Regions from separate parts of the Micrococcus sp. 140720015-1 genome, predicted to be linked through region 3. Evidence: predicted binding sites of a transcription regulator. Region 3 holds the regulator's gene; each other region holds the start of a gene.
The links. The regulator HrcA, encoded in region 3, represses chaperone genes, less so after heat shock. The targets are predictions, from matches to a motif close to TTNGCACTCGNNNNNNNCGAGTGCNAA.

Region 1: the regulator HrcA is predicted to act here: its motif matches at 8,566-8,592, upstream of groL (chaperonin GroEL).
Region 2: the regulator HrcA is predicted to act here: its motif matches at 4,927-4,953, upstream of groES (co-chaperone GroES).

Annotation. Positions count from the first base shown of each region.
Region 1 is NZ_JBSEYC010000005.1:11,526-21,600, forward strand. Features, by position in the region: gene ACUXPL_RS09205 (DUF4032 domain-containing protein) at 1-1,085, opposite strand, end outside; gene ACUXPL_RS09210 (DsbA family protein) at 1,193-2,065, shown strand; tRNA gene ACUXPL_RS09215 (tRNA-Thr) at 2,184-2,260, shown strand; gene ACUXPL_RS09220 (S8 family peptidase) at 2,537-3,988, shown strand; tRNA gene ACUXPL_RS09225 (tRNA-Val) at 4,189-4,262, shown strand; gene ACUXPL_RS09230 (threonine/serine exporter family protein) at 4,429-6,339, shown strand; gene ACUXPL_RS09235 (uracil-DNA glycosylase) at 6,353-7,030, opposite strand; gene ACUXPL_RS09240 (DUF3263 domain-containing protein) at 7,067-7,411, shown strand; gene ACUXPL_RS09245 (LytR C-terminal domain-containing protein) at 7,415-8,407, shown strand; gene groL (chaperonin GroEL) at 8,726-10,075, shown strand, end outside.
Region 2 is NZ_JBSEYC010000001.1:434,092-444,166, reverse strand. Features, by position in the region: gene ACUXPL_RS02125 (dicarboxylate/amino acid:cation symporter) at 1-659, shown strand, start outside; gene ACUXPL_RS02120 (BCCT family transporter) at 661-2,616, opposite strand; gene groL (chaperonin GroEL) at 2,738-4,345, opposite strand; gene groES (co-chaperone GroES) at 4,454-4,750, opposite strand; gene ACUXPL_RS02105 (hypothetical protein) at 5,375-6,352, shown strand; gene ACUXPL_RS02100 (iron ABC transporter ATP-binding protein) at 6,520-7,275, opposite strand; gene ACUXPL_RS02095 (iron chelate uptake ABC transporter family permease subunit) at 7,272-8,360, opposite strand; gene ACUXPL_RS02090 (ABC transporter permease) at 8,353-9,411, opposite strand; gene ACUXPL_RS02085 (siderophore ABC transporter substrate-binding protein) at 9,408-10,075, opposite strand, start outside.
Region 3 is NZ_JBSEYC010000004.1:229,719-237,868, reverse strand. Features, by position in the region: gene ybeY (rRNA maturation RNase YbeY) at 1-221, opposite strand, end outside; gene ACUXPL_RS08420 (PhoH family protein) at 211-1,248, opposite strand; gene ACUXPL_RS08415 (16S rRNA (uracil(1498)-N(3))-methyltransferase) at 1,325-2,086, opposite strand; gene dnaJ (molecular chaperone DnaJ) at 2,083-3,216, opposite strand; gene hrcA (heat-inducible transcriptional repressor HrcA) at 3,292-4,305, opposite strand; gene ACUXPL_RS08400 (DUF3097 family protein) at 4,476-5,336, shown strand; gene ACUXPL_RS08395 (DUF4870 domain-containing protein) at 5,430-5,849, shown strand; gene hemW (radical SAM family heme chaperone HemW) at 5,865-7,145, opposite strand; gene lepA (translation elongation factor 4) at 7,146-8,150, opposite strand, start outside.

The DNA.
Region 1 (10,075 bases), on a different contig from region 3:
AGGGGCACCGAGTGGACCACGGGGTCGAACACCTCCACCACCCAGCGGTGCGCCGCGCCCTCGATGTCCATGTACGGGTCCCACTCCCGGCGGGCGGCCTCGATGTCGACGAGCAGCCGCCGGGCCTGGTTCTCCTGGACCTCGAGTCCCGTGAGGCGGGTCAGCCGACGGCGGTGGTAGCCCGCGTGGACCTCGACGGGCCGGGCGATCATCATCCCGGGGGCGTCGGCGGCGCGCAGCGAGTACTCGGCCAGCTCGAAGCCGAGCTCCTGCAGACGGCGGACGCGGCGGTCCAGGCGCCACGGCTCGGCACGGGGGAACAGCAGGGGCCCGGTCAGCTCGTCCCACAGCCGGCGGTAGGAGGCCACGAGCAGGTCCGGCGTGGTGACGGGGTCCACCTCCGGGTCCAACAGCCCGCTGGCCTGCAGGTCCAGCAGCTCGCCGCCCACGTTCACGGCGGCCACGTCCAGGTCGTGCTCGCGCTGGCCGGTGGACAGCCGCTGCCGGAGCTCGCCGGTCTCGGCGTCCACCAGGTGGGCGGCGAACCCGCCCGCGTCGCGCCGGAACAGGACGTTGGACAGGGAGACGTCACCCCAGAAGAACCCCTCGAGGTGCAGCTCGACGAGCAGGGTCGCCAGCGCGTCCATGAGCCGCACGAGGGTGCGGCGCTCGAGGCGCTCCGAGAACACGGCGCGGTACGGCAGGGAGAAGCGCAGGTGCCGGGTGACGAGGGCGGCGGGCAGCGGCGTGCCGTCGTCGTGGGTGCGCCCGGTGACCACGGCCACCGGCACCACCGACGGCGCCGGGCCCCGCTCGAGCCGGCGCAGCAGCCGGTACTCGTGGAACGCGAGCTCCTCCGTGGTCTCCTTCACCGCCACGATGCCCCCGCCCATGCGGGCGAAGCGCACCACGTGACGGGAGATGCCGCGCGGCAGAGCCGCCAGCACCTCACGCGGCCACGTCTCGAGGGGGAGCGCCCAGGGCAGGGCGAGCAGGGACGTCGCCGGGTCCTCGGAGGCGTCCCCCGAGGGGGCCCCCGTGATGGTCAGTCGATCGACGGGGGAGGGGGTCTCGACGGTGTCCATGGTCACGATCCTTCCAGACAGGGCCGCTATGCTCGCCTGGCGCGGCGCGCCCGCCGCCCGCCGGCTCCGGTGCTCGACCCGGACCGACTGCCCCACGAGGAGGACCCTTGGCCCGGAACACGTCAGGCTCGCACACCTCGGCGACGGACGCCCGTGCGCGTGCACGCCAGATCCAGGAGGAGCAGCGCAGGAAGGACCGCCGCCGCCGCACCGGCATCATCTGGGGCTCGGTCCTCGCGGTGGTGCTCGTGATCGGCCTCGTCGTCGCGTTCGTGCTCAACCGCAACGGCGACGACGCCGCGGCCGCCGGCCCCATCCCCGCCGTGACGGACGAGCAGGGCGGCGTCGAGCTGACCTCGGCCACGGGCCTGGCGGAGGGCGCGGGAGAACGCGAGGTCGACCCCTCGAAGATCGAGGTGCCGAAGCAGTCCGCGAGCTCCCAGCCCGAGACCCTGCCGGACACCGAGGCCCGGGCGGACGGCGAGCCGACGCGGATCGTGCTCTACGCGGACTTCAACTGCGTGCACTGCGCGGACTTCGAGTCCTCCAACGCGGACCAGATCGAGCAGTGGCTCGAGCAGGGCGAGGTCACGGTCGAGTACCGGATGGTGGACTACCTGAGCGCCCCGAACAACCAGAACTACTCGGCCCGCGCCGCCAACGCCGCGTACTGCGTGGCGGACCAGAAGCCCGAGGCCTACAACGGCTTCGTGGCCGCCCTGTTCGCCACCTACGACGAGCACCAGGGCAAGGGCCTGGACAACGCGGCGATCACGCAGCTCGCGCAGGAGCACGGCGCGGACATCGCCTCCTGCGTCGAGGACGGCACGTTCCGCTCCGCGGTCGAGCACACCACCCGCCAGGCGCGCGTCGCCGGCGTGGCCGGCACCCCCACCGTGTTCGTGGACGGGAAGAACTGGGCCCTCGACGGCGAGGACAAGACCTTCACCGACTGGGCGGGCGCCAAGATCGCCGGCTGACCCGGCTGACCCGTCGCCGAGGTCCGCGGGGCGTCCCCCTGCGGGGGCGCCCCGCGTCCTCCGCCCGGGCCTTGTACGCTGGAAGGGCCGGCCGCGGCGCCCCGGGCGCCGGCCGCAGGCCTCCTTAGCTCAGCTGGCCAGAGCAGCTGCCTTGTAAACAGCAGGTCGCCGGTTCGAATCCGGCAGGGGGCTCCACCCGACCGCGGGCCCGACGGCGCCGCGCACCTCCGCCGGGAGGGCGCGGCGCCGTCGTCGCGTCCGGCGCGGACCGAAGCTGGGGCGCCGCTGTGCGCGTCCGCGACCATCCGCCAGGCCCGGTTGGCGGATCCGCCAGACGTGCCTCGACCATGCGCCAGACTTCGACCCTCGGCCTCGCCGTGACGGAATCGTGACCTTACCGTGATCTCAGCCACCCCGGCCCGAGCCCCTCGGGCGCCCGCATCCGGTGGCTCAGAACTCCGAGGAGATCCCGTGCAGTCCTCCACACCCCGCAGCACCCGCCGCCGCATCGGCGCCCTCGTGGCCGGCGCCGTCCTCGCCGGCGGCACCCTGACCTCATCCCCCGCGCTCGCGGCCCCCTCCGGCGGCGCCCCCGCCGCGCCGGCAGCCAGCCCGACCGCCGCCTCGCCCCTGGCGGCGGCGCAGGTCGAGGACCCGAACGCCGACGGCTACGACTCCTTCATCGTCACCTACAAGGAGACCGCCGCCAACGCCCACGCGAAGGGCCGAGCCAACGCCTGGGGCAAGGCCGCGAAGGAGGCCGGCGTCTCCGTGAAGGAGCTGCGTGAGACCGCGCTCGGCTCCCGCGTGATCAAGGCGGACCGCAAGCTGGACCAGGCCGAGTCCGCGAAGTTCATGGCCGACCTGAAGGCCTCCGGGGCGGTCGAGGCCGTGGAGCCGGACGCCATCCTCACCGCCACCGGCCTGAGCCCCGTGGACGCCCTCTACTCGCAGCAGTGGGGCTTCACCGGCACCCACGGCATGCGGGTCCCCGGTGCGTGGGACCGCACGACGGGCTCCGGCGCGACCGTGGCCGTCATCGACACCGGCATCACCTCCCACCCGGACCTCGACCGCAACGTCGTGCCCGGCTACGACTTCATCTCCAACAGCGCGGCGGCACGTGACGGCGGAGGCCGCGACTCCAACCCGCGCGACGAGGGCGACTGGTACGCCGCCGGCGAGTGCGGCACCACCGGTGCCTCCGACTCCTCGTGGCACGGCACCCACGTGGCGGGCACCGTCGCGGCCGTGGCCGACTCCCAGGGCGTCGTCGGCGTGGCCCCGAACGCGAAGATCCAGCCCATCCGCGTGCTCGGCAAGTGCGGCGGTTCGCTGTCCGACATCGCCGACGCGGTCGTCTGGGCCGCCGGCGGCACCGTGGCGGGCGTGCCGGCCAACCCGAACCCGGCGGACGTCATCAACATGTCCCTCGGCGGCTCCGGCGTATGCGGCACCACCTACCAGAACGCGATCAACGCGGCCGTCTCCCGCGGCGTGCCCGTCGTCGTGGCGGCGGGCAACGAGAACCAGCCCGCCGCCAACGTGCGCCCGGCCAACTGCCGGAACACCATCGTGGTGGCCGCCTCCACCTCGCAGGGAGCCCGCGCCTCGTTCTCGAACTTCGGCTCCGCCGTGGACGTGACCGCCCCGGGCGCGAACATCATCTCGACCGTGAACAACGGCGCCACCACCCCGACGACGGCCGGCCACGCCGCCTACAACGGCACCTCGATGGCCACCCCCCACGTCGCGGGCCTGGCCGCCCTGCTGCTGGCCGAGCGACCGAGCCTCACCCCGGCCCAGGTCGAGTCCACCCTCAAGTCCACGGCCCGGTCCATGCCCGTGACCTGCTCCGCGGGCTGCGGCGCCGGTCTGGCGGACGCCACCAGGGCGGTCTCCTCCCTCGGCGGCAGCTCCTGACCGGAGCCGGCTCCGGGCGCCGGGACCTCGTTGGTCGCCCAGGGCGGCTTCGAGCCCGGCGCCACGCTGACCGACGCCTGACGTGCTCGTCGGCTCTCGACGGCCGCTCCGCCGTGCGCGGGGCGGCCGTCGTCCGGGTGGACAGGCGGCGCCGCCTGAGGTATCGTTCTTCGAGTTGTCACCCCCATGGGGCGACGTCCGGATCTTTAGCTCAGTTGGTTAGAGCGTTCGCTTCACACGCGAGAGGTCGCTGGTTCGAGTCCAGTAAGATCCACCGCAGCAGGGCCCTCCTCCGGGAGGGCCCTTTCGCATCCCCGGGCCGCGGTGCCGACGGCCCCGGCGGGGGAGGTGCCGGCGTGGTTGGATGGACGCGTCGGCGGGGCTCGGCCCACCGCCGTGGCGCGTCCAGCGCCCGCACACGGAAGGAGAGGGTGAGCCGCATGGAGCAGGAGGGCACCCAGGAGCCGGCGCGGTTCGACCCCCGCATCGCGGAGCCCCCGGCCGTCCCCACGCTCATCCCCGTGCTGCGCCCGGCCGGCGCCGAGGACGCCGCCGCTGTCGGCGACCCCGCGCTCGACCCGGAGGGCCCCGGCCCGCTCGACCTCGACCCGGCGGAGTCGGCCCACCCGGCCGCGGTCGCCGTCGAGCCGACCGAGCCGCTGCCGCCTGTGGTCCGCCCCGCCGCCGCCGATCCGGTCCCGGAGCCGGAGCCGGAGGAATCGGCCGAGCCGGAGGCGGAGACGCTACCGGAGCCGGCCGCGGACGCGCCCCTGACCGAGCCGCCGCTGTCCGAGCAGGTGCCCACCTCCGTCCTGGCCCCCGCGGAGGCCGACGGCGCCCTGCCCGCCCCCGATGTGATCCCCGAGCCGGACATCACCGTCCCGGACCCGGTGGTCCCCGTGGGCCCGCCCGAGAAGCGCGGGCGTCGGCGCGGCCGACGCTCCCGCGAGGTCTTCGTCGAGAACCTGCCGACGCAGGCGCTCGTGCTGGCCGATCGGCTGCACTCCTCGCCGTACGGGCGCCACATGCGTTCCACGCTGCAGCAGCGCCGCGCGGAGGCGCAGGCCCTCGAGGCCCGCACCACCCTGGACTTCGCCCTCAAGCTGGGCGAGACGATGTTCAGCTTCGGCGCGGCCTCGCTGGATGTGGAGACCTCGATCATCGTGGCCACGCAGGCCTACGGGATCCTCGAGACCGAGGTGGACCTGACCAACCAGGCCATCTCCCTGAACTACGCGCCCGACTCCTCACGCGGCGAGGCCCCGTTCACCCTCCAGCGGGTGGTCCGCTCGTCCTCGGTGAACTTCGAGGGGCTCGTGGCCGTCCACCGGCTCGTCGAGGAGATCGCCGCGGGCGAGGTGGACCGGGCCGAGGCCCAGCGCCGGCTCGTGGAGATCCGGCATCAGCCCAAGCCGTTCCCCGCCGTCTTCGAGGTCCTCTTCTCCGGCGTGTTCGTGGCCTGCTTCGTGCCGTTCATTGGCGGGACGTGGACGGGCGCGGCCCTGGGCATGGTCTCCACCTGGCTGGTCTTCTGGCTCAAGGTCCAGGCCGACAAGGCGCGCTTCCCGGAGATCTTCTCCACCATGTTCGGGGCGATCACGGCCACGGTGATCGCGCTGGTGGCCTACGCCCTCGACCTGCCGGTGAACCCGGCGCTGGTGATCGCCGGCGGCATCATGATGCTGCTGCCCACGGCGAGGTTCGTCACCGCGGTGCAGGACGCCATCCACGGCTTCCCGGTGACCGCTGCGGGCCGCTTCCTCTCCGCGCTGCTCGTGTTCGCCGGCGTGATGGCCGGGATCATGATCGCCGTGGGCATCGGGGATCTCGTGGGTTTCGAACAGCTGGACCTGGCCGAGGCGGGGACGCTGAGCTATCCGCCGCTGCTGCTGCTGGGCCTCGTGATGGCCGCGGGCATGGCGGACGCGGTGGTGGAGCAGTCGCGGTGGCCGCAGATCCTGGCCTGCGGTCTCGTGTCCGGGGCCGGCTTCGGCGCGTACCTGGCCGCGCAGCAGATCGGGGTCAGCGACCGGCTGGTGCCCGCGGTCGCCGCGGCGGCGGTCGGGTTCCTCGGCCGCCTGGTGGCCCAGCGGCTCGCGGCCCCGGCGCTCGTGATCGTCCTGCCGTCCATGCTGTTCCTGCTCCCCGGACTCACCATGTTCCGGTCCGTCTACGGGTTCACCGTGGAGACCGGGGCCACGCTGCTGGGCGTCGAGGGACTGTTCAACGCCGCGGTCATCGTCGTGGCGATCGCGGCCGGCGTCGCCTTCGGCAACACCCTGGCCAAGCCGATCACCGACCGGATGGGCACGCTGCTGCCCACCGAGCTCGTGATGCACCAGCGCGGCTGACCGGCGGCCCGGCTCAGTCGGGCAGGCGCCAGTCCACCGGCTCCGCGCCCGCCGCCTCGAGGAGCCGGTTCACCCGGCTGAACGGCCGGGAGCCGAAGAACCCGCGGTGGGCGCTCAGGGGCGAGGGATGCGGGGACTCCACGACGCCGGCCCCCGCCGCCGTCAGCAGCGGCGCCATGCGCCGCGCGTCGGCTCCCCACAGCAGCCCCACGAGCGGGGTGCCGCGCGCGCAGAGGGCCCGCACCGCGGCCTCCGTGATCTGCTCCCAGCCGAGGCCGCGGTGGCTGCCGGGTGCGCCGGCCCGCACGCTGAGGGCGCGGTTCAGCAGCAGCACGCCCTGGTCCGTCCACGCGGAGAGGTCGCCGTGGGCGGGCGGGGTGATGCCGAGGTCGTCGTGCAGCTCCCGGTGGATGTTGGCCAGGGAGCGGGGCAGCGGCCGTACGTGGCGGTCCACCGCGAAGCTCAGGCCGATCGGATGGCCCGGCGTCGGGTAGGGGTCCTGGCCCAGCACGAGGACGCGGACGTCCGCGAACGGCTGACGGAACGCCCGCAGGATGTGCTCCGGCGCCGGCAGCACCTGCTCTCCGGCCGCCCGGCGGGCCCGCAGCCGCTCGCCGACCTGCTCGAACGCGGCGGCCTGCGGGGCGAGGGCCGCCTCCCAGCCCGGATCCAGGGGCGCGATGAACTCCATGCCCCGAGGGTAGACCGGGTGGGTACAGTGGCCGCCATGTCCCACACCACGCCCGTCTCGCCCGATCCGGACCCGGACGAGGGTGCCGACGCGCGGGCGCGGCGGGACGAGCTGACGGACCTGGAGCGTGCGGTCCTGGACCTGGAGGCCGCCACCTGGCGGTACGGCGGGGCCAAGGACCACGCCGTCCGAGAGCGTCTGGGGCTGTCTCCGACCGCCTATTATCAGGTGTTGAACGGATTGCTGGACCGTGAGGCCGCCCTGGCCTACCGACCCCTGCTGGTCACGCGGCTGCTGCGCAAGCGCGGCACCCGCAGCCGGGCCCGGAGGGGACCCGCGGATCCGGCGCCGTCCACGCCCGCTTCCCGCCAGGAGAACTGACCCATGGCCTACCAGCCCGACCGCTTCGACGAGGTCCCCGAGTACACGGACCAGCGCGGCGCGCACCGCGAGTCCTTCGCCGCCGCCGGCGCGACCGCCGCGGGCGGGGGTCGGCGCCTGAGCCCGCTGCTCTGGGTGGCCGGCCTCGTCCTGCTCGCCGGCCTGTTCGTGGGCGTCGTCCTGCCGTGGCTCACCGGCGACCGCTCCGAGCCCGTCGCCGCCGAGAGCTCGACGACGGCCCCGGCGGCCGAGCCGTCGACGTCGCCGTCGACGTCGGCGTCGTCCGAGTCCTCCTCGGCGACCTCCGCGTCGGCGTCGACTGCATCCGCGACCGAGTCCGCCACCCCGTCCGAGGACGCGGCGGAGGCGTCCCGTTCCGCGGCCGCGGCCGAGTCCTCGCGGGCGGCGCAGGAGGCGGCCGCCGCCGAGGCCGCCGAGTCGTCCCGGGCCGCCCAGTCGTCTCGTGCTGCCGCGGAGGCCGCTGAGTCGTCCCGTGCCGCCGCCGAGGCACAGGCGGCGGAGGCCTCGCGTTCCGAGGCCGCCGCGCAGTCCGCCGCGGCGTCCCGGTCGGCGGCGGCCGCCCGGGCGGCGGAGTCCTCGCGCGCCGCCGCGTCCCGTTCGGCCGCCGCGGCGGAGGCCTCGCGCTCGCAGTCCGCGGCCGCGTCGAGCTCTCGTGCTGCCGCGCAGTCCGCGTCCGCGTCGAGCTCTCGTGCGGCGGCGCAGTCCGCGGCCGTGCGCGGCACCCACGTCACCGTGTACAACGCGACCCGCACCCAGGGCCTCGCCGCCTCCTACGCGCAGCGGCTCACGAGCGCCGGCTACACCTCGGTGGACGCGAAGAACTGGAGCGGCTACGGCATCCAGTCCTCCACCGTCCTGTACAACGGCTCGGCCAACAAGGCCGCCGCCGAGGCGGTCGGCAAGGAGCTCGGCTTCCCGGTCATGCAGACCCCGAACCTGCAGGTGAACGGCGTCGCGGTGGTCGTCACCGGCTGATCCGCCCGTCGTGCGGCCGTTCCGGCCGCGCACCCTTTCCGGCCCCCGGCGGGGCGCCTCCCGAGGCGTGCTGCCGGGGGCCGTCCGCCGTCCGCGGAAGGGCGGGCCCCGCACCGCGGACCTTTTGCACTCTCCCGGTGCGAGTGCTCATAATGGGGTTAGCACTCCGAAGGCGCGACTGCCAGCCGTACCCCGGTCGGTCCGGCGCCGTGGAGGAGGACCTGTCCACCGGTGAGGCCCCCCAGGGCCGTCCGTCGCGGGCATCGGCGCGGGTCAGCCACCAGCAGTAGGAAGCCGACGTCCAGAAAGGACCTGCACATGGCCAAGACCATCGCATTCGACGAAGAGGCCCGCCGCGGCCTGGAGAAGGGCCTGAACACCCTGGCCGACGCCGTGAAGGTGACCCTCGGCCCCCGCGGCCGCAACGTGGTGCTGGAGAAGAAGTGGGGCGCCCCCACCATCACCAACGACGGCGTCTCCATCGCCAAGGAGATCGAGCTCGAGGACCCGTACGAGAAGATCGGCGCGGAGCTCGTCAAGGAGGTCGCCAAGAAGACCGACGACGTCGCCGGCGACGGCACCACCACCGCCACCGTGCTGGCCCAGGCGCTGGTCCGCGAGGGCCTGCGCAACGTGGCCGCGGGCGCCGACCCGCTGTCCCTGAAGCGCGGCATCGAGAAGGCCGTGGAGGCCGTCACCTCCGAGCTGCTCTCCGCCTCCCGCGAGATCGAGACCAAGGACCAGATCGCGGCCACCGCCTCGATCTCCGCCGCGGACAAGCAGATCGGCTCCCTCATCGCCGAGGCCCTGGACAAGGTCGGCAAGGAGGGTGTCATCACCGTCGAGGAGTCCAACACCTTCGGCCTCGAGCTCGAGCTCACCGAGGGCATGCGCTTCGACAAGGGCTACATCTCCGGCTACTTCGTGACCGACGCGGACCGCCAGGAGGCCGTCCTCGAGGATCCCTACATCCTCATCGTCAACTCAAAGATCTCCTCCGTGAAGGACATGGTGGCGATCCTCGAGAAGGTCATGCAGTCGGGCAAGCCGCTGCTGATCATCGCGGAGGACGTCGAGGGCGAGGCCCTGGCCACCCTCGTGGTCAACAAGATCCGCGGCACCTTCAAGTCCGTGGCCGTGAAGGCCCCGGGCTTCGGCGACCGCCGCAAGGCCATGCTGGCCGACATCGCCATCCTCACCGGCGGCCAGGTCATCTCCTCCGAGGTGGGCCTGTCCCTGGAGAACGCGACCCTCGACCTGCTGGGCACCGCCCGCAAGGTGGTCATCACCAAGGACGAGACCACCATCGTGGAGGGCGCCGGCGACGCCGAGCAGATCGCCGGCCGCGTGGCCCAGATCCGCTCCGAGATCGAGAACACCGACTCGGACTACGACCGCGAGAAGCTGCAGGAGCGCCTCGCCAAGCTGGCCGGCGGCGTGGCCGTCATCAAGGCCGGCGCGGCCACCGAGGTGGAGCTCAAGGAGCGCAAGCACCGCATCGAGGACGCCGTGCGCAACGCCAAGGCCGCGGTGGAGGAGGGCATCGTCGCCGGCGGCGGCGTGGCCCTGATCCAGGCCGGCGCCAAGGCATTCGGCGGCCTGCAGCTCGAGGGCGACGAGGCCACCGGCGCGAACATCGTCAAGGTCGCCATCGAGGCCCCGCTGAAG
Region 2 (10,075 bases), on a different contig from region 3:
TGGCCCTCGTGATGCTCGTGGTGTACCCGGTGCTGGCGCGCCTGCACGGGCTCTCCGTCAAGCAGTTCTTCACCGGCGTGTGGCCGGCGTTCCAGCTCGGCTTCGTCTCCCGCTCCTCCCTCGGCACGCTGCCCGTCACCCAGCGGGTGGCCGAGCGCAACTTCGGCGTGCCCACCGGCTACGCCTCCTTCGCCGTCCCGCTGGGCGCCACCACCAAGATGGACGGCTGCGCCGCGATCTACCCGGCCGTGGCCGCCGTGTTCATCGCCCAGTTCTACGGGATCGACATGAGCCTGAGCCAGTACGCCCTCGTGGCACTCGTGTCCGTGCTGGGCTCGGCCGCGACCGCCGGCACCACCGGCGCCACCGTGATGCTCACGCTCACGCTGTCCACCGCCGGGCTGCCCCTCGAGGGCATGGCCCTGCTCCTGGCCGTCGACCCGATCGTGGACATGGGCCGCACCGCCCTCAACGTGTCCGGCCAGGCCCTCATCCCCGCGCTCGTGGCCTCCCAGGAGGGCATCCTCGACCGGGACCGCTACGACGCCCCGCGCGGCGACATCTTCGGCGAGGACGAGGAGGAGATCGTCGAGGCCCGCGCCCACGCGACCGCCGACTCCCGCGCCCAGCTCGTCGGCACCCCGGAGCCGCGCGCCTGAGTCAGCGGCCGGACGGGCCCGCTCCGGCGGGCCCGTCCGCGCCGTCCCCGTCCCCCTCGTCCAGGTACTCGCCCAGCACATAGTCGTAGTCCACGGGGTTCCCGTCCTCGTCCGTGCGGCGGTACCAGTCGGTGATCTCCGCGGCGGTGGAGTCGAACCCCTCGCCGGCCGCGTACCAGCTGCCCGGCGGGGTGCGCTCCACCGTGAACGCGAAGTCGTCCCCGTACTCCACCAGGCCCCGCACCGTCGCCTTCTCGACGGCGGCCCGCTGGTACCGGTCACGGATCGCGAAGGGGTCGTTGGCCAGTTCGCGCTGGAGCGCGACCGCCATGAGGACGAGCACCACGGTGAACGGCAGCGCCGTGATGGTGATGAGGTTCTGCAGGCCGGTGAGCGCGGTGTCGCCGCCGGTCAGCAGCATCACGACGGCGATGCCCGCCATGCACAGCGCCCAGAACACCGTGATCGTGCGGCGCGGGGCCGGGGCGCCGCGCTGTGAGAGCTGTGAGTTCACGATCGAGGCGGAGTCCGCCGTCGTGATGAAGAAGACCGCCAGCATGACGATCACGACCGGGGCCACCAGCGCGCCGCCGGGCAGCTGGTCCAGGACCACCCAGAAGATCTCCGCCGGCGCGGGCAGCGACGCGGCCGTGCCGTCCGGCGCCACGGAGCCCTGGGTCCGCTGCAGCCAGATGGTGGTGCCGCCGATGATCGTGAACGCGCCGACGATCACCGCGGCCGGGATGAACAGGGCGCCGAGGACGTACTGGCGGATGGTCCGGCCCTTCGAGATCTTCGCCATGAACACGCCCACGAACGGGGCCCAGCTGACCCACCACGCCCAGTAGAAGATCGTCCAGCTGGAGAGGAACTGCTGCATGTCCTCCCCCTGGGCCATCGAGGCGCCGAGGGCGTCCGGGGCGGAGGAGACGTAGTCCATCAGGACGCCGGGCACGATGTTCAGCAGGAACGCCGTCGGGCCGACGACGAAGAAGAACAGCGCCAGGCCGAGGGCGAGCAGCATGTTGATGTTGGACAGCCACCGGATGCCGCGGGCCACACCGGACACCGCCGAGAAGATGGTGCCGATCGTGAGCACCACGATGATCCCCAGCGCCACCGTGTTCCCCGGCGCCGACCAGCCCGAGACGATCTCCACGCCGCGGCCGATCTGCAGGGCGCCGATGCCCAGCGAGGCCGCCGTGCCGAACAGTGTGGCGATGATCGCGAGCCCGTCGATCAGGCGCGCGCCGACGGAGTCGCTGCGCGGGGAGTCGCCGCACAGCGGCGCGATGATCGAGCTCATCAGCGGCACCCGGCCCCGGCGGTAGGACACGTAGCCGACCGACAGGCCGACGACCGCGTAGATCGCCCACGCGTTCACGCCCCAGTGCAGCGCGGCCTGGGCCAGCGCGCCCGTCACCGCCTCCTCGCTCGCCGCCTCGTACGCCCCCGGGCGCGGGGCCAGGTAGTAGGTCAGCGGCTCGTACGGGCCGAAGAAGATGATGCCGATGCCGATGCCGGCCGCGAAGAGCATGGCCGACCAGCTCGCCGTGGAGTACTCCGGCTTCTCCCCGTCCAGTCCCAGCGGGATCTCGCCGTACCGGGAGAACGCCAGGGCCAGCAGGAACACCACCATCCCGATGGCCAGCAGGGCGAACAGCCAGCCGGCGTGGAGCATCACCCAGTCGAGGGCCGCGCTCGAGACGGCCAGCACGGCGTCCGGCTGCAGCACGCCCCACACCACGAAGCCGACCACCAGCAGGCCGACGACGGCGAGGATCACCCGGTCCACGCCGTAGCGCACCCGGCGGTCCTCCACGGACACGCCCGGCACGAGGGCCGGGTGGATGCCGTGCGGATAGGAGAACTCGCGGACGAAGCGGCGCAGCCGTGGCCGGGCCGGGGTCCGGGTCGGGTGGGACCCGGTGGGACGGGGCGGCGTGGGTGTGTCCATGGGCACACCATAGGGGGCGCGCCGGACGGCGGTCGTCTCCCGCCCGCACGACGACGGCCCCTCACCCGGGCGGGCGAGGGGCCGTCGTCGTCGGCCGGCCGCGTCAGGGCCGACTCAGGGGTCAGTGCTGGTGGTCGGCCTCGTCCTCCTCGGCGGGCTTGTCCGCCACGAGGGTCTCGGTGGTCAGCACGAGGGCCGCGATGGAGGCGGCGTTGGCCAGCGCGGAGCGGGTCACCTTGACCGGGTCGATCACGCCGTCGGCGATCAGATCGCCGTAGACGCCGGTCTTCGCGTTGAAGCCGTGGTTCGGCTCCAGCTCGGCGACCTTGGAGACCACCACGTAGCCGTCCTCGCCCGCGTTCTGGGCGATCCAGCGCAGCGGCTGCTTCAGGGCCTTGCGGACGATGTCCACGCCCACGGCGGCGTCGCCGGTCAGGGCCTGGACGTCGGCGTCGGTGTCGAGCGCGGTCAGCGCGTTGATGAGCGCGGTGCCGCCGCCGGCCACGATGCCCTCCTCGAGGGCGGCGCGGGTCGAGGACACGGCGTCCTCGATGCGGTGCTTGCGCTCCTTGAGCTCCACCTCGGTGGCGGCGCCCACGCGGATCACGCCGATGCCGCCGGAGAGCTTGGCGAGGCGCTCCTGGAGCTTCTCGCGGTCCCAGTCGGAGTCGGTCGCGGCGGACTCGGCCTTGATCTGGGCGACCCGGGCCTCGACGTCCTCGGCCGCACCGCCGCCGTCGACGATGGTGGTCTCGTCCTTGGTGACGGTGATGCGGCGGGCGGAGCCGAGCACGTCCAGGTCGGCCTGCTCGAGCTTCATGCCGAGGTCCGGGGAGACGACCTGGGCGCCGGTGAGGATCGCGATGTCCTGCATCATGGCCTTGCGGCGGTCACCGAAGCCCGGGGCCTTGACGGCCACGACGTTCAGGGTGCCGCGGATCTTGTTGACCACGAGGGTGGACAGGGCCTCACCCTCGATGTCCTCGGCGATCACGAACAGCGGCTTGTTGGCCTGCAGGACCTTCTCCAGCAGGGGCAGCAGCTCCTGCACATTGGAGATCTTGCCCGAGTTGATCAGGACGTAGGCGTCCTCGAGCACGGCCTCCTGGCGCTCGGCGTCGGTGACCATGTACGGGGACAGGAAGCCCTTGTCGAACTGCATGCCCTCGGTGACGTCCAGCTCGGTGGAGGTCGTGGAGGACTCCTCGATGGTGATGACACCGTCGGTGCCGACCGTGTCGAACGCGCGGGCCAGCAGCTCGCCGACCTCGTCGTTCTGGGCCGAGATGGCGGCCACGTGGGCCACCTCCTGGCCCTCGACCGGGCGGGCGTTCTCCTGCAGGCGCCGCTCGACGGCGGCCACGGCCACCTCGATGCCCTTCTTGACCTCGCCCGGCGCGGCGCCGGCGGCGACCTGGCGCATGCCCTCGTTCACGAGCGCCTGGGCCAGCACGGTGGCGGTGGTGGTGCCGTCGCCCGCGATGTCGTTGGTCTTGGTGGCGACCTCCTTGGCGAGCTGGGCGCCCATGTTCTCGTACGGGTCCTCCAGCTCCACCTCACGGGCGATCGTGACGCCGTCGTTGGTGATGGTGGGGGCGCCCCACGCCTTGTCGAGCACCACGTTGCGGCCCTTGGGGCCGAGGGTGACCTTGACGGTGTCGGCGAGCTTGTCGATGCCGGCCTGGAGGGCGCGGCGTGCGTCGTCGTTGAAAGCCAGCTGCTTGGCCATGACGGACGCTCCTTTCGTTCAGGGAGTCAGGGGGTGCGGGGACGCGAGGGGCCCGGGGCGCGCGCACCGGTGCGGTGCGCGCCGCTCACCGGGCCCGTCGCGGCGGGGTCACTTGGTGACGACGGCCAGCACGTCGCGGGCGGAGAGCACCAGGTACTCCTCGCCGCCGACCTTGACCTCGGTGCCGCCGTACTTGGAGTACAGCACCACGTCACCCTCGGCGACGTCGACGGGCACGCGGTTGCCGTTCTCGGCGACCCGGCCCGGGCCCACGGCCACGACCTGGCCCTCCTGCGGCTTCTCCTTGGCGGTGTCCGGGATCACGAGGCCCGACGCGGTGGTCTGCTCGGCCTCCAGGGGGCGGACAACGATGCGATCCTCGAGGGGCTTGATGGAGACAGACATGCTGCACACTCCTTCTTCGTCGACGTGCGGCTCCGGCGGGCTCGCCGGTCCGCTGATGCTGTGGTCTGCGGGTGCGCCACGGGCGTCAGACCCTCCGTCGTCGCGGTGCCGGACGGTCCACCTCGGGCATTGGCACCCGGTACCCCCGAGTGCCAGTCCAGACTCTACTCCGGGTTTTGGCACTCCTTCAACATGAGTGCCAGCCGTGTCCCCGCCGTCCGCCGTGGGAGGAGGCGTGGGGCATGGTGCGGCGGGACACCGTGGGGCGGGTTCCGGGCCCAGGAGCACACGGAGTGGTCACGACTGTGGCCGGGCTCCTGTCCCTCCCCCACTCGCCACCCTCCCTCCTCGCCAGCATCCGTGGGCAGAAACCGCACCACCGCCCATCGCGTGGGCAGCACCCGCAGGTTTTCGATCTCCGTGGGCAGAAGCGCCCTCTCTTCTGCCCACGGATGTTGCGTGGGCGGAACTCCTCGCAGTTCTGCCCACCGAGCCATGACGACGTCGTCCCGGCGGGACAACCGGCCGACGCCGAGTCCTGCACAGCCGGCCCACCCCGCGCCGGTGTGCACAGACACGCGGCCCGCCCGGCCGCCGTCGGGCCGACCGCGTCAGGGTCGACCCATGTCCTTCGCCCCCGACCTCCCCCTCTTCCCCGTCTTCACCACCCGCGACGTGCTCGAACGCGGTCTGCCGCCCAGCCGGGTGCGGCGGTCCGACGTCCTCCGCCTCGCCCGCGGCATCCACCGTCGCCGTGACATGCCGCTGCGCACCTGGGAGTCGGCCGGGCTCCCGCCGCCGCACCACGCGGTCGGCCTCGACCTGCTGACCGCCCTCCTGCGGTCCCGTCCCGACGCCGTTCTCTCCCACGAGACGGCGGCGCACCTCCACGGTCTCCCGCTTCCCCCGGGCGGGGCCACGCGACGCGCCGCCGTCGAGATCACGTTGCACCGCGGCACCGCACGGGCGCGGATCCCCGGCGTCATGGAGCACCGCAGACCCCTGCCCGCCGGCCACGTCACCTCCGTGCTCGGGCTACGGGTGACGACGCCGGAACGGACCTGGCTCGATCTGTGCTCGATCGGCCACCCCTGGGACGAGGCATCCCTCGTGTCGGCGGGTGACCACCTGGTCCGTCACCCCTGGTCCCCGCGCGGCCGGCGGCCTCCCATCACCACGGTCACCGCGCTGCGCGAGGCGATGCGGCCGCTCGGGCGGTTCGTCGGAAGACCGCGGGCGACGGCGGCGCTCGAGCGCGTACGGGTGGGTGCCGACTCGCCGCAGGAGACCCGGCTGAGGCTGGCGCTCGTCGAGGCGGGGCTGGGCGAGCCGACGCTGCAGCACGTGTTCGACCCCGGGCGGCGGGACGCCCCCGAGGCCGATCTGTGGTTCGAGGACTGCCGGCTCGTCCTCCAATACGACGGCGAGGTGCACCGGAGTGCCGAGCAGCACGCCCGGGACGCCCGGCGGGACCAGTACTACGCGGAGCGTGGGCAGATGACCCTGCACGTCACGGGCCGGGACGTCGGCGAGGGATACGCGCGGGTGATCGAGGCCGTCCTCAGACGACGGGCACAGGTCTCGAACGGCTGGGATGCCTGACGTCGTCGTCGCGTATGGCCCTGCCGTCCATGCGCAGGGGTTCCGTGGGCAGAAGCGAGGGTGCTTCTGCCCACGGAACCTGGAAACACGCGGGTTCTGCCCCCGGAAGGCGAGACCCGGCGGGTTCTGCCCACGGAACGCTCGCGCCGGCCTCACCGTCGCCCGGCTCAGTAGTACACGGCCAGCGGCCCGTGCGGTCCGTCCACCACGCTGCAGGGGGTCTTGAAGATCCGCTCCAGCACCTCAGGGCGCAGGATCTCGGCCGGGGTGCCGGTCTCCACCACCTGACCGTCGCCCATGGCCACGATCCGGTCGGCGTAGTGGGCGGCGAAGTTGATGTCGTGCAGCACGATCACCACGGTCCGGCCCAGCTCGTCGGCGGCCCGACGCAGCTGCTGCATCATCTGCACCGAGTGCTGCATGTCCAGGTTGTTCAGCGGCTCGTCCAGCAGCACGTACTCGGTGTTCTGCGCCAGCACCATCGCCACGTACGCGCGCTGCCGCTGGCCGCCCGAGAGCTGGTCGAGGTACCGGTTCTCGAACGGACCGAGGTTGAGGAAGTCGATCGCGTCGGACACGTGCCGCTCGTCCTCCAGGGTCAGCCGCCCGCGCGTGTACGGGTAGCGCCCGAACCCCACGAGCTGCCGCACGGTCAGCCGCGTCACGAAGTGGTTCTCCTGCCGCAGGATGGACAGGGTCTGCGCGATCTTCCGGGACGGCGTCGTGGTGATGTCGTGCCCGCCCACGGCGATCGTCCCGGCGTCGGCGTCCTGCAGCCGGCCGATCATCGTCAGCAGCGTGGACTTGCCCGCCCCGTTGGGCCCCACGAGCGCGGTCACTCCCCCGGCCTGGATGTCCAGGTCCACGGGTCCGATGCACACCTCGTCGCTGTGGCGCTTCACCACGCCGCGCAGCTCGATCACAGACGTCCCTTTCTCATCACGACGATCAGGAAGGTGATGCCGCCGATCAGCTCGATGACCACCGTGACCGCACCTCCCGCGTAGAAGACGTGCCGCAGCACGAAGTAGGCGCTCGTGAGCACCGCGTACCCGGCCAACGCCGCCACCGGGAGGATGAACCGGTGGTCGTGGGTGTCGACCAGGCTGTACGCCAGCGTGGCCACGAGGAAGCCGAGGAACGTCATCGGGCCCACGAGCGCGGTGGTCATGGCCATCAGCACGGAGACCAGCAGCAGCGTCACCATGAGCTCGCGCCGGTGGTGCAGGCCCAGGTTGGTCGCGGCGTCGGCGCCGAGCGCCACCGTGTTCAGGCGGCGGGAGCGCAGCCACAGCAGCGCGCACACGACGACGGCGATGGGCCCGGCGATCGCCACGTACTCGGTCCGGGCGTTCGAGATGTTGCCGAAGAGCCGCGCGCTCAGCAGGTCGAACGAGTTCGGGTCCAGCAGCCGCTGCATGAACGTGCTCAGCGCGGCCAGCCCGCCGCCCAGCACCACGCCCACGAGCAGCATCAGATGGACGCTGCCGTAGGGCCGGGAGAGCAACCACGAGTACAGGGCCGTCGCGAGCGCCACCATGAGCGCGGCCTGGGCGAGGAACGGCCCCACCCCGGTCAGCACCGCGACGCCGGCGGCTCCCAGCACGTACACGGCGGCGGTCGACACGGCCGTGTAGAGCGCCTCGAACCCCATGATCGAGGGCGTGATGATGCGGTTGCCCGTCACCGTGTGGAAGCTGACGGTCGCGAAGGAGTGGCACAGCGCCGCGATCCCGATCACGCCCAGGGACTCCACGCGCATCCGCGCGATCATCCAGAACGCGCGCGAGCCGGGTTCGGCCTCGTTGCCCCACAGCAGGATCCCGGCGGTGGAGAGCACGGCGACGGCGGCCAGCACCGCGACGACGACCGCATACCTCCGGCGGTCGGCGGCGGTGACGAACGCGCCGGACCGGCGCGGGGCGTCGGCCTCGACGGGCCCGGCCGCGGTGGCGCCGCCGGGCGGGGCGGGGATGTGACCCGGGGCGGTCGCGAGCGGCTCAGCCATGCTTGGCCTGCCTCAGCAGCAGGGCGAGGAACACGATCGCGCCCACGAGGCCCAGGATCAGCGAGATGGGCACCTCGAACGGGGCGATCACGGTGCGCCCGATCAGGTCGCAGACGATCACGATCCACACGCCGACCATGACCACCCAGGGCAGGTTCGTCCGCAGGTTGTCGCCGCGGACCATGGACACGAGGTTGGGGACCACGAGTCCCAGGAACGGGAGGGCCCCGATCACCACGGTGACCACGCCGGTGGCCACGGCCACCATGGCCACGCCGGTGAGGATCACGGCGTCGTAGTTGAGGCCGACGTTCGTGGCGACGTCCTTGCCGAGGCCGGCCACGGTGAAGCGGTCGGCGATGACGAAGACCGCCACGCAGACGATCAGCACGAGGAAGAGCAGCTCGTACCGGCCGCGGACCACGGAGGTGAACGAGCCGGCGAACCACGCGCCCACCTGCTGCAGCATGTCCGTCTGGAGGGCGAGGAACGTCGAGGCGGCGCCCACGACGGCGCCGAGCATGATGCCCACGATCGGCACGATGAGGGAGGACTGCAGGCGCACCCGCCGCAGGAAGAGGAAGAACACGAGGGTGCCGACGAAGGCGAAGAGGATGGCCCCGACCATCCGGGTCACCAGGCCCGCCCCCGGCACGAGCACCATGGTCACCAGCAGGCCGAGACCGGCCCACTCGGTGGTGCCCGTGGTGCTGGGCTCCACGAAGCGGTTCTGCGTCATGAGCTGCATGATCAGCCCGCACATCGCCATCGAGGCGCCGGCCAGCACGAGGGCGACCGTGCGCGGCACGCGCGTGATGGCGAACATCTCGCGTCCGCCCTCCGCGCCGACGTCGTACACGCCCACGAACAGCGAGACCACGATGAGGGCCGCGGTCACCACGACGCCGACCAGCAACGGCCAGGTGCGCTGCCAGCGGGTGCGCTCGGGCCGCAGGACGGCGGGCGGGACCCAACACACGCGGTCGCCCCGCCCCGGCTCCTCGAGCCGGGGCGGGGCGTCCGCGACGTGGTGACGTACGTCGACGATCACAGCGCGCCTTCGAAGGCCTTCGCGAGGTCCTCCATGACGGTGGTGTGATTCTGGATGTCCTCGGCGACGTAGAAGTCGGCGGGCAGGTACACGATGTTGCCCTCCTTCACCGCGGTCACGTCCTGGAGGGCCTCGGAGCGCTCGATCAGCTCGGCGGCGGTGGCGTTCTCCTCGCCGACGGCGGCGTCGCGGTCCATGACGATCAGCCAGTCCGGGTTCGACTTCGCGATGGCCTCGACGGAGATGTCGTCGCCCTGGTGGTTGTCGGTGCCCGACTGCTCGAGGGCCGGGGTCAGCTCCAGCATGTCGAAGAACGGGCCGATGGCGCGACCGGTGCTGGGCGCGACGTACGACAGCTCGCCGCCCGAGGCGATGAGGCCCATGACGGTCTGCTCGGGGTCGTAGGCGTCCTTGGCGCGCTGCGTGGCGGCGTCGAAGTCGGCGACGAGCTTCTCGGCATCGGCCTCGTGGCCGGTGGTCTCGCCCAGCAGGGTGGTCAACTTCTTCAGGCCCTCGTCCATGGGGGTCTGCGTGACGTCGAAGTTCGTGTCCACGACGGCGGCGTCGCCGGTCAGCTCGTCGATCTCCGCCTTGCGCTCGTTGAACCGCTGGCCGTTGAAGACGACGTCCGGCTCGGCGGTGACGAACAGCTCCATGTCCGGCT
Region 3 (8,150 bases):
CCGGGGGTCAGCTCGTCCATGGGCAGGCTCATCACGTCGGTCGGCCCGGGCAGGTCCATCCACTCCTCGTGCAGCTCGGCCATGCGTGCGGCGTCCACGACGGTCACGGCCGTCTCGGCGCGCTCGTGGACGTGCAGGCGCGCGTACACGTGCCGGGCCATGTGCAGCAGCGCGTCCTCGGGGACCTCGATCCCCGACTCGTTCAGGATCTCAACGGCCACGGCGGGCCCCTCCTCGCTTCGGGGCCCGCTCCGCGGGGCCGCGGGCGGCGTCGTAGGCGTCCACGATGGCGCTCACCAGCGAGTGCCGGACCACGTCCGAGGAGTCGAAGCGGACCATCTCCAGGCCCTCGATCCCCTCGAGCACCTCGACGGCCTGGGCCAGGCCGGACTGGGTGCCGCGCGGCAGGTCCACCTGCGAGGTGTCGCCCGTGACGACCATGCGGGCACCGAAGCCGAGGCGGGTCAGGAACATCTTCATCTGCTCGCCGGTGGTGTTCTGGGCCTCGTCGAGGATCACGAACGCGTCGTTCAGGGTGCGGCCGCGCATGTACGCCAGCGGGGCGACCTCGATGGTCCCGGCCTCCATCAGCCGCGGGATCGACTCGGGCTCGATCATGTCGTGCAGCGCGTCGTACAGGGGGCGCAGGTACGGGTCGATCTTCTCGGAGAGCCCGCCGGGCAGGAAGCCGAGCCGCTCGCCGGCCTCGACGGCCGGGCGGGTGAGGATGATGCGGTTGACCTCCTTGGCCTGCAGCGCCTGCACGGCCTTGGCCATGGCCAGGTAGGTCTTGCCGGTGCCGGCCGGTCCGATGCCGAAGACGACGGTGGAGCGGTCGATCGCCTCCACGTAGTCCTGCTGGTGCAGGGTCTTCGCGCGGATGCGGCGGCCCCGGCCCGAGAGGATCGAGTCCAGGTGCAGCTGACCCGCGCCGCGCCCGGTGGCGGCGTCGCGGACGTGGTGGACGACCTGGCCCATCACCTCGGGGGTGACGGCCTGGTCGCGGCGGGCGATCGAGCGCAGGTCCTCGACGACGCGCCGCACCGAGGCCACGTCGGCCACCGGCCCGGCCAGGTCCAGCCGCTGGTCGCGGACCGTGACGTCCACGGTGGGGAACACGCCGCCGAGGATCCGCAGCAGGGCGTCCTGCGGTCCGAGCGTGCGGACCATGAGGTCGGCGGTCTCGAACGCGACCCCCTCGTGCGCGGTGGCGGGCGGGGTCGGGGTCGTGGGGGGCACGGTCACGATGGGGCGGATCACCTCGGGGTCGTGGGGGCGGGACGTCCCGTCCAGTCTAGGCGTCTGCGCGTCGTCCTGCCGGGGCTCACCAGCGGCCGAGCCGGTGCTGGAGCACGGCGAGGGCGGCGGGGCCGGCCGTGGAGGCGCGCAGCACGTGCGGGCCGAGCCGCACCGGCACGGCCCCCGCGGCCACGCAGGCCTCGAGCTCGGCCGGGCCGATCCCGCCCTCGGGGCCCACGACGACGGCGATCTCGGCGGCCGCGGAGAGTCGCTCCACGGGCACCGCGGACACCCCGTGCTCCGCGTCCTCGTGCAGCACGAGGACGAGCCGGCCGCCGTCGTCGTCCCGGACCAGCCCGGCGACCGCCGTCCCGGAGACGTGGTCCCGGACCGCGGGCACCCGGGCGCGACGCGCCTGCTTGGCGGCCGCACGGGCCGTGTCAGCCCACTTCTGGCGGGCCTTGGCGGCCTTGGGGCCCTTCCAGCGGACGATCGAACGCTCGGCCTCCCAGGGCACCACGGCGTCCACGCCGAGCTCGACGGCGGCCTGGACCGCCATGAGGTCCCGGTCGCCCTTGGCGAGGGCCTGGACGAGCACGAGCGCCGGGGTGGGCGCCGGCTCCTCCGCCACCGCGTCCAGCCGCACGGACACCGCGTCCGGGGCGGCGGCGAGCACGGTGCCGTGGCCGAGCGTGCCCGACCCGTCGGCCAGGAGCACGGCCTCCCCGGGGGCCAGCCGCATGGCCGCGGCGGCGTGCCGGGCCTCGGGGCCACCGAAGACGACCTCCGCGCCGGCGCTCGCGCCGGCCAGGGCGCCCGGCTCGAGGTGGAACAGGGGGGCGGTCACAGGTTCCTCAGGTTCTCCCGCAGCCGGGCGAACATGCCCTTGGCCTGGGGTGCACCGTGCACGACCTCCTCGCCGCGCACCTCGGCCAGGCGCTGCAGGAGCTGGCGCTGCTCGTCGTCCAGGTCGGTGGGCGTGGTGACCACCACGTCCACCTTGAGGTCGCCACGGCCCTGCCCGCGCAGGCGGCCGACGCCCAGGCCGTGGAGGACCTCGACGTGGCCGGACTGCACGCCCGGGTCCAGGCTGACGGACTGCTTGCCGTCCAGGGTGTCCAGCGTGACGGTGGTCCCCAGGGCCGCGGCGGCCATGGGGACGGTCACGGTGGTGGCCAGGTGGTCGCCCTCGCGGCGGAAGGTCTCGTCCGGGCGGACCGCGATCTCCACGTAGAGGTCGCCGTTCGGGCCGCCGCCCGGGCCGGCCTCGCCGCGGCCGGCGAGGTGGATGCGGGTGCCGTCGTCCACGCCCGCGGGGATGCGCAGGGTCAGCGGCGTCCGGGTGCGGACGCGGCCCTGCCCGTCGCACTCGTGGCAGGGCGTCGGGATGACGGTGCCGAACCCCTGGCAGGCGGGGCAGGCCTCGGTGGCCATGACGGTGCCCAGCAGCGACCGCACGGGGCGCTGGATCATGCCGTGGCCGTGGCAGGTCTGGCAGGTCTCCGGCTGGGTGCCGGGCTCGCAGCACGAGCCCTCGCACCGCTCGCAGCGCACGGCCGTGTCCAACTCGATCGTCTGCTCGCCGCCGAAGACGGCGTCGCGCAGGTCGATCCGCGCGGTCACCAGGGCGTCCTGGCCGCGGCGGGCGCGGCTGGCGGGGCCGCCGCGGCCGCCCTGGCCGGCGGCGTTCATGAAGGTCTCGAAGATGTCGGCGAAGCCCCCGAAGCCGCCCGCCCCGCCGAAGCCGCCCGGGAAGCCGGCCTGGCCGTTCTCATTGCCCGTCGTGTCGTAGGCCCGGCGCCGGCCCTCGTCCGAGAGCACCTCGTAGGCGTGGGAGATGCGCTTGAACTGCTCGGCCGCCTCCGGGTCGGGGTTGACGTCCGGGTGGTGGGTGCGCGCGAGCTTGCGGTAGGCGCGGCGGATCTCCTCGGTGCTGGCGTCACGGCTGACGCCGAGCGTCTCGTAGTGGTCGGTCACGGTGGGGATTCCTCTCGGGGAGAGCGGGACGTGGGGCGATGCGGGACGGGGCCCGCCGGGACACGCGGAGGCGCGTCAGGTGGTCAGGATGCGGGAGAGATAGCGGGCGATCGCCCGGACGGCGGCCATGGTGCCCGGATAGTCCATCCGGGTCGGGCCGATGACGCCGACCTTCGCCACGGCGCCGGGGCCGTAGGCGGCCGCGACCACCGAGGTGTCCGCGAGCGATCCGGCGTTCTCGGACCCGATCCGCACGGACACCCCGTGGGCGTCCTGCTCCATCTCCGTGAGCAGGCGCAGCAGCACCACCTGCTCCTCGAGCGCCTCCAGGATCGGCCCGATGGACGCGCCGAAGTCCCCCGGGGAGCGGGCCAGGTTGGCGGTGCCGGCCAGGACGATGCGGTCCTGCCGGCCGGCCTCGAGCAGGTCGTGGACGGCCGCGGCCACGAGGGCGGCGGACTGCCGGTGCTCCGGGCGGACCCGGCTGACGACGTCGTCCACCACGGTGGCCGCCGGCACCGGACCGAGCCCCAGCAGGGCGTCCAGCAGGAGGCCGCGGAGCACGGACAGCTCCGCCTCGTCGACCGGCCGGTCCAGGACGGCGTGCCGCTGGTCCACCCGTCCCGTGGACAGGATGAGGACCACGAGCACCCGCGTGGGCGTGAGGGAGACCAGTTCGAGGTGGCGGATCGTGGAGCCGTCCTCGTGGGGGAACTGCGCGACGGCGACCTGCTGGGTCAGCTGGGCCAGGAGGCGCACCGTGGACTCCATCATGTGCTCGGTGTCCGTCTCCGGGTCCAGCAGGGTCCGCACGGCCCGGCGCTCCGCCGGGGACAGCGGCTTCACCTCGGAGAGGCGGTCGACGAACACGCGGTAGCCCTTGTCCGTGGGGACGCGCCCGGCGGAGGTGTGCGGGGCCACGATGAGGCCCTCCTCCTCGAGCGCAGCCATGTCGTTGCGCACGGTCGCGGAGGACACGCCCAGGGCGTGCCGTTCCACGAGCGCCTTGGAGCCCACGGGCTCGCGCAGCGCCACGTAGTCCTCCACGATCGCCTGGAGCACCTGCAGGCGGCGGGGCTGCTCCGACATCTCGGTCCTCCTCTGGTCCGTCGGGATCCGGGGCGACCCCGGAGGTGCCCCTGGCTGGCACTCCGGCGGGTCAAGTGCCAATGCTACCGTCCGACCCGGGGGACGGCCCGCCGGGCCTGCACGGCTTCGCTCACGGTGATCGCCCGCCCCCGTTGCTACCGTGCTCTCCCATGGACTGGAGCAGCTGGGGCCCCGCGGGCCACGACGACCTGACGCGCCGCCCCGCCCGGACCGTCCCCGATGTGCCCGCCGCCCCCGGCACGGTGGTCGAGGACGTGGCCTCCGGGTTCACCGGGGCCGTGATCGGCATCGAGCGCTCCGGCGGCGTGCACGTGGTGGTCCTGGAGGACCGCCGCGGCGTGCGCCGCGGCTTCCCCCTCGGCGGCGGCTTCTGGATCGACGGCGAGCCCGTGACCCTGGTCCCCCCGGCCGCCGCGGCCCCGGCGGCCCCGGCCCGCACCGCCTCCGGCTCGCGACGGGTCGAGGGGGCGCGGGCCCGCACCGCCCGCGCCTCACGCATCTGGGTGGAGGGCGTGCACGACGCCGAGCTGGTGGAGAAGGTGTGGGGCGAGGACCTGCGCCTCGAGGGCATCGTGGTGGAGCCCCTGCACGGCGTGGACGACCTCGCCGGGGCGATCCGCGCGTTCGCCCCCGGCCCGCGGCGCCGGCTCGGGATCCTCGTGGACCACCTCGTCACCGGGTCCAAGGAGGAGCGCCTCGCGGCCGAGGCGATGCGCGTGCCGGGGGCCGCGGGCAACGTGCTCATCCTCGGCCACCCCTACGTGGACGTCTGGCAGGTCATCAAGCCCTCCGTCCTCGGCATCCCCGCGTGGCCCGTCGTGCCGAAGGGACAGGACTGGAAGACGGGGATCCTGCGGGGACTGGGCTGGCCGCACGGGAGCAAGGAGGCCACGGGGCTGGGGTGGAAGCGGCTGCTCTCCCACGTCACCACGTACGCGGACCTCGAGCCGTCCCTGCTGGGCCGCGTGGAGGAGCTCATCGACTTCCTCACCGCCGCACCCGAGCACTGATCTCGGCGCGGCCACCGCCCGCCCGCGCTATGCTGGCCCATGCCCTGCGCCCGGTCCCGGCGCGCGGGTCCCGCGATCCAGGAGGAGCCCCTCGTGAACACCCGCGCGCAGCCCGACGCCGGCCGCACCGGCCACGGCCCGCCCGCCTGGCTCGTCTCGGCCGGCGGCCGCGGCGCCCCGCTCACGGCGAAGCAGGACCGTGACCGCGCGGCGCTGGCCCACCTCAGCCTGGCGTTCGGCGTGCTCGGCCCGCTGGTCGTGTGGCTGCTCTACCGCGACCGCGGCCCGTTCACCTCGCAGGAGTCGCGCGAGGCCCTGAACTTCTCCGGGCCGCCCACGCTCATCACGCTCCTGTTCTTCTTCCTGTCCCTGCTGCCGGTGGTCGGCCCGATCTTCGCGATCCTCGGCGCGCTCACGTGGGCCGCCATGGCGGTCTACGGCGTGATGGGCGCCTCGCACGTGTCCAAGGGCCGTCCGTTCCGGTACCCGTTCAACCTGCGCATCCTGCGCTGACCCGGGGCCGGCCGGTCAGAAGCCTGCCAACGCCCGGACGATCGCGTCGTTGCGCAGCCGCCCCTCGAGCGTGGGGACGATGCGGCCGTCGACGGCGGCGCGCCCGTCCAGCAGGCCCGCGGCGATGAGTTCGGCGATCGCCCCGCGGATCCGCGCGGCCTCCCCCGGCGTCTCCGAGACGAGCTCCGCGGTCGGGAGCCCGTCCACCGTGCGCACCGCGAGCATGATGCGCTCGAGTCGCCGCGCGTCGGCGTCGGGCCGCTCGCGGCCCACGGCGGGGGTGACCCCCGTGGCCAGCCGCTGCGCGTAGGCGGCGGGGTGCTTGGCGTTCCAGAACCGGACGCCGGCGAGGTGCGAGTGCGCGCCCGGGCCGATCCCCCACCAGTCCTGGTCCTCCCAGTACGCCACGTTGTGCCGCGCGCGGTGGACCCCGGACCCCCGCGGGTCCCGCGCCCAGTTGGACACCTCGTACCAGCGGTAGCCGGCGGCGCCGAGCAGCTCCTCGGCGAGCAGGTACTTGTCCGCCTGGTCGTCGGGGTCCACGTCCGCCACCTCGCCGCGGGCCACCTGGGCCCCGAGCTTGGTGCCCTCCTCCACGATCAGCGAGTACGCGCTCACGTGGTCCGGGGCCAGGGCGACGGCGGCCTCGAGCGTGGCCCGCCAGTCGGCGAGGGACTCCCCCGCGGTCCCGTAGATCAGGTCCAGGGACACCTCCAGGCCGGCCTCGCGGGCCGCGGCGACGGCGGCGGGCACGGACTCGGGCCGATGGGTGCGCTCGAGCGTGGCGAGCACGTGCGGCACCGCCGACTGCATGCCCAGGGAGAGGCGGGTGAAGCCGCCGGCCGCGAGCTGGCGGGCGTACTCCGGGGTGATCGTGTCCGGGTTGGCCTCGGTGGTCACCTCCGCGCCGGGCGCGATCCCGAACCGGTCCACCGCCGCCTGGAGGATGCGCACGAGGTCCGCGGCCGGCAGGAGCGTGGGCGTGCCGCCGCCGAAGAACACCGTGTGCAGCGGGCGGGCGGGCACGTCCGAGGACGCGAGCACGTCCGCGGCGAAGTCCAGCTCCGTGACCGCCGACTCCCAGTAGTCGCCGCGACCCGCGCCGGGGCCGAGGTCGACGGCCGTGTACGTGTTGAAGTCGCAGTAGCCGCAGCGCACCGTGCAGAACGGCACGTGGACGTACAGGCTGAAGGTGCGCGCCGCGCCGTCGCGGGCGGCCGCGCGCACCCGCTGCCCGACGTCGGCCGGCAGCCGGCCGTCGTCGGGGACGGGCTCGCCGAGGGGCAGGGCGGGCACTTACTTCTTCGCGGCCTGGTCGGCGCCGGCGCCGTCCGAGGACAGGGCGGCGATGAAGGCCTCCTGCGGGACCTCGACCCGGCCGACCATCTTCATGCGCTTCTTGCCCTCCTTCTGCTTCTCGAGCAGCTTGCGCTTGCGGGAGATGTCGCCGCCGTAGCACTTGGAGAGCACGTCCTTGCGGATCGCGCGGATGTTCTCACGGGCGATGATGCGCGAGCCGATGGCGGCCTGGATCGGCACCTCGTACTGCTGGCGCGGGATCAGCTCCTTGAGCTTGCCCGTCATCATCACGCCGTACGCGTAGGCGTTGTCCTTGTGGGTGATGGAGGAGAACGCGTCCACCTGTTCGCCCTGGAGCAGGATGTCCACCTTGACGAGGTCGGCGACCTGGTCGCCGTCGGCCTTCCAGTCCAGCGAGGCGTACCCCTTGGTGCGGGACTTGAGCTGGTCGAAGAAGTCGAACACGATCTCGGCCAGCGGGATCCAGTAGCGGATCTCCACGCGTTCCTCGGAGAGGTAGTCCATGCCCTTCAGATTGCCGCGCTTGGCCTGGCACAGCTCCATGACGGCGCCGATGAACTCGGCCGGCACGATGATCGTGGCCGAGGCCATGGGCTCGCGCACCTCGAGGATCTTGCCCTCGGGGAACTCGGAGGGGTTGGTCACGGTGACGACCTCACGGTCCTCCCGGGTGACCTCGTAGACCACGTTGGGCGCGGTGGAGATGAGGTCGAGGTCGAACTCGCGCTCGAGGCGCTCGCGCACGATCTCCAGATGCAGCAGACCGAGGAAGCCGACGCGGAAGCCGAAGCCGAGCGCGACCGAGGTCTCCGGCTCGTAGACGAGCGCGGCGTCGTTGAGCTTGAGCTTGTCCAGGGCGTCACGCAGCACGGGATAGTCCGAGCCGTCGATGGGGTACAGGCCCGAGAACACCATGGGCTTGGGGTCCTCGTAGCCACCGAGGGACTGCTCCGCCGGGTGGGCGTGGTTGGTGACCGTGTC